2 regions of the Flavobacterium sp. LM4 genome follow, and region 1 is predicted to be linked to the other one. Evidence: riboswitches for the same ligand, from Rfam matches in the RefSeq annotation. Region 1 holds a riboswitch; the other holds the start of a gene.

Region 1 (3,811 bases):
AACATATCGAAGATTTAATTGATGATTTGAAAACAGTTTTTGCAACGGTTGCCAAATCGCACAGCGAAGTCTTTAATAAAAATTAAAGTTTTTTTGTTTTTTGTTTGAAAAAATTGCCTCTGGTCATTGGATTGCAGGAGGTGATTTTTTTTTTTGAATCAAATTTTTGGTCAAAAAAATCAAAATGAATTCATTAAGATTTGTTCTTTGAAAGACTGATTATGGAGAGCTAACAAAAATCATCAAATAAAGTAAGTTTAATCTGTATTTCAAACGATGTAATTTTTGTAAGATATTTTTAAAATTAAAATATTGTTTTTTTATTGATTTTGTGCGTTTATATTTGGTAAATAAAAAAAACTTTCGCATATTTGTTAAACCCAAAAACTACTGAAGATATGTTTAATTCCTATAAAATGTTTTGCGCCATTTCGAAAGAAACCGTTGGGGTGTCTATTGCTTAAAAATTGTAAGAACAATATCAATATAGCAAAGCCTCCCAAAATATTTTGAGAGGCTTTTTTAATTTATACGACAAATGATAGAATTTTTTAAAATAACAAATAAATTACAGATGAACAAGTCCCTACAGATGAACAAGATGTTCAATGTCGCATCTATTCACGTATGCGTCTGTTGATTCCAAAAGTATAGTAAGTTAAAACAACTTAAACCCTTTTGGCATCTGAAACCAAAAGGGTTTTTTGTTTTAAAGAACTTAACAAAAAAGAAAGAAATAATTACATATAAATAAACAAACTAAACACTAATATCATGAGCACTTTGAACTACTTAACAAAAACATTTTCTATATTAAAAAATATCAGGGCTAAAAGAAATAATCCGCCGCCAAAAAATGAATTGATACATCCAAGATTCGGAATTAATGAAACGGATAATAAAAGAGAAAAGAAAAATCCTGACTCTTTATTGTTTTTAATGTATTCTAAAGAAAATGAAACGCTTTTTATCTAAATTAAAAAGTTTTTCAAATAGGTAAGTACCTGCTTAAATTTACTGGGCAATTTCGTTCGGTAATTTTTTGCGTATAATAGTTTTTGTTTGTGATATAGTTAATAAACAAAAGAATCTCTTCAGATAAATTTGTTTGTTTAAGAAAATAGTAGTTAATTTGCACCGTTAAGTTCAGAAACGTATTGAAATGTTATAAAGAAAGGACGAGGGATTAGACCCGATGAATCCTTAGCAACCCTTCGGTAAAGCGAAGAAGGTGCTGCATTCTACCACGCTCAACGTGGAAAGATAACAAAAAGAGTTTTTCTAGTTTCGTTCTAGACTTTCTTTCTAATATTTCCATATACAAATCAAAAAAAATAAAAGATTTGAAATTGGAAAGTATACCAAACCCTATCATATTACAAAATTTCACTACCGAAAGTGGTGCCTTATATAATTCATTACCCTTAAGTTTCGCACTTTTTGGTTTGCCATTACACAGTGCCCCAATTGTTTTGGTCAATCATGCTTTAACAGGAAATGCACAGGTTACAGGTGAAAATGGCTGGTGGAATGATTTAATTGGTGAAGGAAAAACAATTGACACTACTAAATATTCCGTTTTAGCATTTAATGTTCCGGGTAACGGAAGCGATTCTTTTAGTGTCGAAAATTATCCGGATTTCATGGCAAGAGATGTTGCCCGGATTTTTTTGAAGGGAATCGAAACTTTGCAAATTGAGGAGTTGTATGCGATTATAGGAGGTTCAGTAGGCGGAGGAATTGCCTGGGAAATGCTGGCATTAGCACCAAACATCACAAAACATTTAATTCCGATTGCAACCGACTGGAAATCCACAGACTGGATGATCGCCAATTGTTTTTTGCAGGAACAAATCCTGAACAATTCATCAAAACCAATTGAAGATGCCAGGATTCACGCCATGTTATGCTATCGTTCTCCGGAATCATTCAAAGAAAAATTTCAGCGCACGATTAATCAGGATCTTTTGATTTTTAATATAGAAAGCTGGCTGGCGCATCATGGCGAGAAGTTGCAAAAACGTTATCAGCTGTCATCCTATAAATTGATGAACCAATTGCTAAAAACCATAGATATTACAAGAAGTAGTGAAGATTTTGAAACGTTGCTTTCTAAAACAAGAGCAGCGATTCACATTATTGCAATCGATTCGGATTTGTTTTTTACACCAAAAGAAAATCTGGAAACCTATAATGAATTAAAAAAGTTCAAAGACAATGTTTTTTACAGCGAAATAAATTCGGTACACGGACATGACGCTTTTTTAATCGAGTACAAACAATTAGATAATTTACTTGCTGCTATTTTTTAGCAGAAATAATAAAAAGATACAATGAAAATATTAAAATTTGGTGGTAAATCATTATCAAACGGAGAAGGACTTAACAAGGTAGTCTCTATTATTGCTGAGAAAGTTAATGAGGGCGAAAAAATTGCTGTAGTAGTTTCTGCAAGAGGAAATGCTACAGATGAATTAGAATATATTTTAAAAATTGCTGCTAAAAACGGCGATTACAAACGATTATTAGAGAATTTCAAAACCTATCAGGTTTCAGATTATCCTCAGGTTGATTTGTCTGAAGAGTTTACTATTCTGGATAAACTTTATGAAGGAGTAAGCCTGATTGGTGATTACAGCAATAAAATTAAAGACCAGATTTTGTCTAAAGGTGAATTGCTTTCGGCGAAATTATTAACGGCTATTTTGATTGAAAAAGGAATTCCTGCCAATTTTACAGATTCAAGAGAATTGCTGAAAACGGATTCTAAATTTGGCGATGCACAGCCTTTGGAGCAGCTTTCTAAGAAAAATGTTGTCAATTATTTTAAAGAACACAATGGTTCAACGGTTAATGTTATAACTGGTTTTATTGGTTCAAATAACAATAACGACACCACAACTTTAGGAAGAAACGGCAGTAATTATACCGCTTCGTTAATTGCCAATTATCTAAATGCAGAAGAATTACAAAATTTTACCCACGTAGACGGAATTTACACCGCAAATCCTGATTTAGTGGAAGATGCCAAAAAAATCGAATTCTTATCATTTAATGAAGCCAATGAATTAGCTAATTTCGGAGCTACAATTCTACATGCCAAAACAATTATTCCTCTGTTGGAAAAAAACATTCCGCTTCGAATTTTAAATACTTTCAATCATGAAAATCGAGGTACTTTAATCACTTCTGATTCCGCTAAGGAAGGAATCAAAACGCTTTCGGTTCTTGAAAATGTTTCTCTTTTGAATCTTGAAGGACGTGGATTACTAGGAAAAGCCGGAGTTGATGCCCGAATTTTTAAAGTAATGGGAGATCACAATATCAGTGTAAGTATTATTTCGCAGGGTTCTTCAGAAAGAGGAATTGGACTTGTGGTTGCTACAGATAAAGCAACTACGGCAATGGTTGAACTGGAGAAAGAATTCGAAAACGACTTTTATTCTAAAGACGTAAACCAAATTACAGTAACAGATAATGTTTCAGTAATTTCGATTATTGGTCAGGATTTGAGTACTTTCCATAAACCATACACAGCACTAATCAAAAATAAAATTGTTCCGATATTATTTAACAACACCGTTACGGGTAAAAACGTGAGTTTGGTAGTTAAAAAATCCGAACTCAATAAAGCCTTAAACGTAATTCACGGAGAGATTTTTGGGGTTTCCAAGAAAATCAATATTGCGATTTTTGGACATGGATTGGTTGGCGGAACACTGATTAACCAAATTTTAGAATCAGCAGATGCTATCGAAAAACGTAAAGATATCAAGTTGAATGTTTTCGCAATTGCGAATTCTAAAAAATT
Region 2 (3,811 bases), on a different contig from region 1:
ATACACTTGATGTAGCTCTGGAGGTTAAAGCTGAAGTGAAAATATATCCTGTACCATTCAAAAATGAATTTTATATAGATTTTGGTACTATTGGAAAAGTCAAACAGATTTCGATATTCAATATGCTTGGACAACAAATTTACACAATAAACGAAATTACTGATACAACTGTAAAAGTGAACATGAATGCCAGTGCTGGTACTTATGTAGTTAAGATATTGACCGAAAAGGGTATCATAAATAAAACCATTATCAAAGAATAAGTTTTTATAAGCTTAAGTACTTTTTTTGTTAACCCTGTCAGAAGCTAAAATTTCGGATAGGGTTTTTTATTAATTCTCCTAAACATTATTTAATATCTGGGAGCAAGTGAATATTAAAAAGTAAAACATACTGGGTATCTAAATTTTCCAAATATTGAATAAAGCATGAATATTCTGTGTAAAATAATAATATCTACTTTTTTTAAGTATAAATAAGTATTTGTTATACAGTTAATTAATGTTTTTGTGAAATATTTTTGTAAAAAACATTTTAAAATATATTAATTATATAGAATTAATATATATTTATATATATTTATATATATTTATATATATTTGTCAGGTAGAAAATTTTTACATGACTTATCCAGAAAGACTGAGGGAATAGGCCCGATGATGTCTTAGCAACCTGTTACCAAATAAGGTGCTAAATCCTTCGGCTGCGGTGGACAGATAAGAAAGATTTCCTTAGAAAATCTGAATAAGCTCATTATTATTAAATTTTTTATCACTTACATGAAAACTGAACTATTATTTTTAGATGCCCATTCCAAACAATTTAATCTGCTTTTAAAAGAAGACTATTCTAAAGTTTTCCGAATGCAAAATCGTTAGTCTTTTTTAAACCCTGTCCTGTTTTATCAGCATTATTGATAGGCCATTTCAACATCGGCCCTGGGGATTACTATATCCAATTTTTAAAAACAAAATTCAATGAAAAAAATCTTACTAGTTTTAATTTTTTTGTTCAGCATACTTCCTGGAATGCTGAGTGCACAGGATCGAACGATAAGCGGAACCGTGAGAGGTTCTTACAAAGGAGAGCCTTTACCGGGAGTTACCATTATTGCTACAGAAAGTGGGAAATCTGCTGTCACAGATAGCAATGGAAAATTTTCACTATCCATAACGAAACAAGACAAGTTGTTGTCTATCAGTTATATTGGTTACGAAACGCTTGAAAAAAATACAGGTTCCTCATTTAATGACATAAGACTTATACCGTCTAGTACAGCTTTAAAAGAAGTACTTGTAGTAGGTTATGGTACGCAAAGCAAAAAAGAATTTACAGGTTCAGCTGCAAGAATTACGTCTAAAACAATTAAAGATATTCCGGTTCAAAGTTTTGAACAGGCACTGATTGGGAAGGCTCTGGAGTAAATGTTTCTAACCCGAGTGGTGTATTAAATGATGCTCCGGTAATTAGAATTCGTGGGGTAAATTCAATTTCCTTAAGCACTTCTCCTTTAATTGTTATTGATGGTATTCCGGTTAATTCCGGTGATGTGTCCACAACAAATTCGGTTGCCAATAACCCACTTTCAGATATAAACCCGGCAGATATTGAATCTATTGATGTTTTAAAAGATGCCGCGTCAACCTCAATTTACGGTTCTCGTGCTGCCGGTGGAGTTATATTAGTGACAACAAAAAAAGGAAAAGCAGGTAAAACTAAAGTTACCTACGATAGTTGGATTGGAATTACCAGAGCTACCCGATTACCGGATCTTCTGAATAATACACAATACGAAGACATAAAAAACGAAGCGGTATTCAACAGCAAAATATTAAGTGGTAATGAAAATAACGCTGCTGTAGCATCAGCACTTTTCTTTCCGTCTTTTAATGCTGATGGTTAACGTGTAAATACTAGCTGGAAAGATCAGGTATACCGTGACGCTGTTTCTCAAAATCATAGTATCAGTATTTCGGGAGGAACAGATAAAACCAGATATTTTTTCTCTACCAATTATTCTAAACAGGAAGGAATTACAAAAGATAATGAATTCGAGAGAAAAGGAGCTAGGTTTAATATCGATTATGATGTAAACAGATGGCTTAAATTGGGTGGAAATCTTTCGTATAACAATACTTTTAATCAGGCACAAAATACAGGTTCATTAAGCAGCAGCGGATTATTATTAATTGGTGCGGCACGTTTAGCTTTGGCACTTCCTCCAAACGTTGCTGTTTATAATAATGTAGGTTTATATAATTTAAGTTCTACAGGAACTACAAGTTCGGGAAATAACTTATTTACCAATACATTATCGCATCCCGGAGCATTGTTTGATAACAGTAAATACACCAGTTCCAACGATCATTTTGTTGGAAATGTTCACGCAACCATTACCTTTTTTGACGGATTTAAATTTGACAGTAATTACGGAATCGACAGGCTAAGAGCAGAAAATATAACCTATTTAAGTCCAAATCTTGGATCCTCGGCATATGCAACAGGCGGATCTTCAACTAATATTTCTATTTTAAGAAATAATTACAATTTTACAAATAGCCTTTCTTTTGACAGACGTTTTGGTAACAATCATCATATTTCAGCATTGGCAGGATATGATGTTCAGAAGTTCGAAAATTCATCCTGGGGGGCAAATCAAACCAATGCTTCAGATCCTTTCTTTGAAAATTATCAGGGGACCTGGGGAACAATAAGATCAGCCGGTAACAGTTTGTCAGAAAGACTTTTTCTATCTTCTTTTTTTAGGTTATCGTATGGCTATGCAGGGAAGTATTTTATTACCGGCAATTTCAGAAAAGACGGAAATTCTGCCTTGGGTCTAAAAAGCAAATACGTGAATTTTGGAGGAATATCTGCCGGATGGTCCGTTAGCGAAGAAAGTTTTTTTTAAAACAGCAAAATCACAGATTACGTAAGCTCGCTTAAATTAAAAGGAAGTTGGGGAAGAGTGGGTAATGGAAACCTTTCATCAGCGTATGCTTCACAAAATTTGTATGGTTCCTCAATTTATGGAACAGCTGCAACCTTGGCAATTTCTCAGGCAGGAAATTAAGATTTAGGATGGGAAACCAGTGATCAGACAAACATTGGTCTTGAAGCAGGTTTCTTTAAAGACAGATTACAATTGACAGCAGATTATTTCAATAATGATGTAAACTTCCCATATAAGATCAAATTGACAAACACAAGTTTGAAATAATAAATTATTTTTTTCTAAAGATTAAGTATCTCATATCACAAAACTGTTTTATGAGATACTTTTTTTAATGAAATATAAATCCATCTCCTGATGTTTACTAATTTCAAACAATCTTGAAAAATAAGTTCTGTTTGAATTTTAATTACTTGTTTACTAGTGTTGTAGTGTGTTTTGTTGAATTATCTAATGACTTTTAGGAAGGCTCAGCAGAATCTTATATTTCCTTCCTACCGGTAATTCAGCACTATTCAAAAGAATAATTTTGTTTTGCTTTACAGATGAAATATATGATTTATGATTAAAAAAATCTGATCCCGATCTACGAAAAATATCTCTTGGAGATACTGTACGATCTTACCTTACTTTATGAACAGGTATTTTATTTTTTAAATGGAGAATATGTAATACATGTCTCCTTGTATTTTGGAGGTATATACATTGAATAACTATGGATTTGGGAACTTCCAGTATAAATAATGTTCAAAACAATATGATAATTAATCCAAAACTTTAAATAACAAATCTTCAATGAATTGTGCTGTAAATTCTGTGTTTGTTTTTGAGGAAGCGTCCGTAAGTTTTGGTAAATTA

What was found. Region 1 has a riboswitch for S-adenosylmethionine ahead of BXU10_RS09555 (alpha/beta fold hydrolase). Riboswitches for the same ligand answer to the same signal wherever they lie in the genome.
Region 2: linked by a shared signal. The riboswitch ahead of BXU10_RS16835 (carboxypeptidase-like regulatory domain-containing protein) and the one ahead of BXU10_RS09555 (alpha/beta fold hydrolase) in region 1 are both predicted to bind S-adenosylmethionine.

The regions. Positions count from the first base shown of each region.
Region 1 is NZ_MUFW01000001.1:2,129,367-2,133,177, forward strand. It holds gene BXU10_RS09545 (O-acetylhomoserine aminocarboxypropyltransferase/cysteine synthase family protein) at 1-86, shown strand, start outside; gene BXU10_RS09550 (hypothetical protein) at 775-975, shown strand; SAM riboswitch class I at 1,163-1,270, shown strand; gene BXU10_RS09555 (alpha/beta fold hydrolase) at 1,350-2,312, shown strand; gene thrA (bifunctional aspartate kinase/homoserine dehydrogenase I) at 2,334-3,811, shown strand, end outside.
Region 2 is NZ_MUFW01000002.1:695,725-699,535, reverse strand. It holds gene BXU10_RS16840 (pectinesterase family protein) at 1-263, shown strand, start outside; SAM riboswitch class I at 624-723, shown strand; gene BXU10_RS16835 (carboxypeptidase-like regulatory domain-containing protein) at 978-1,424, shown strand; gene BXU10_RS16830 (TonB-dependent receptor plug domain-containing protein) at 1,466-1,903, shown strand; gene BXU10_RS16825 (hypothetical protein) at 2,108-2,911, shown strand; partial or broken gene BXU10_RS25805 (hypothetical protein) at 3,086-3,220, shown strand; gene BXU10_RS16820 (TetR/AcrR family transcriptional regulator) at 3,718-3,811, opposite strand, start outside.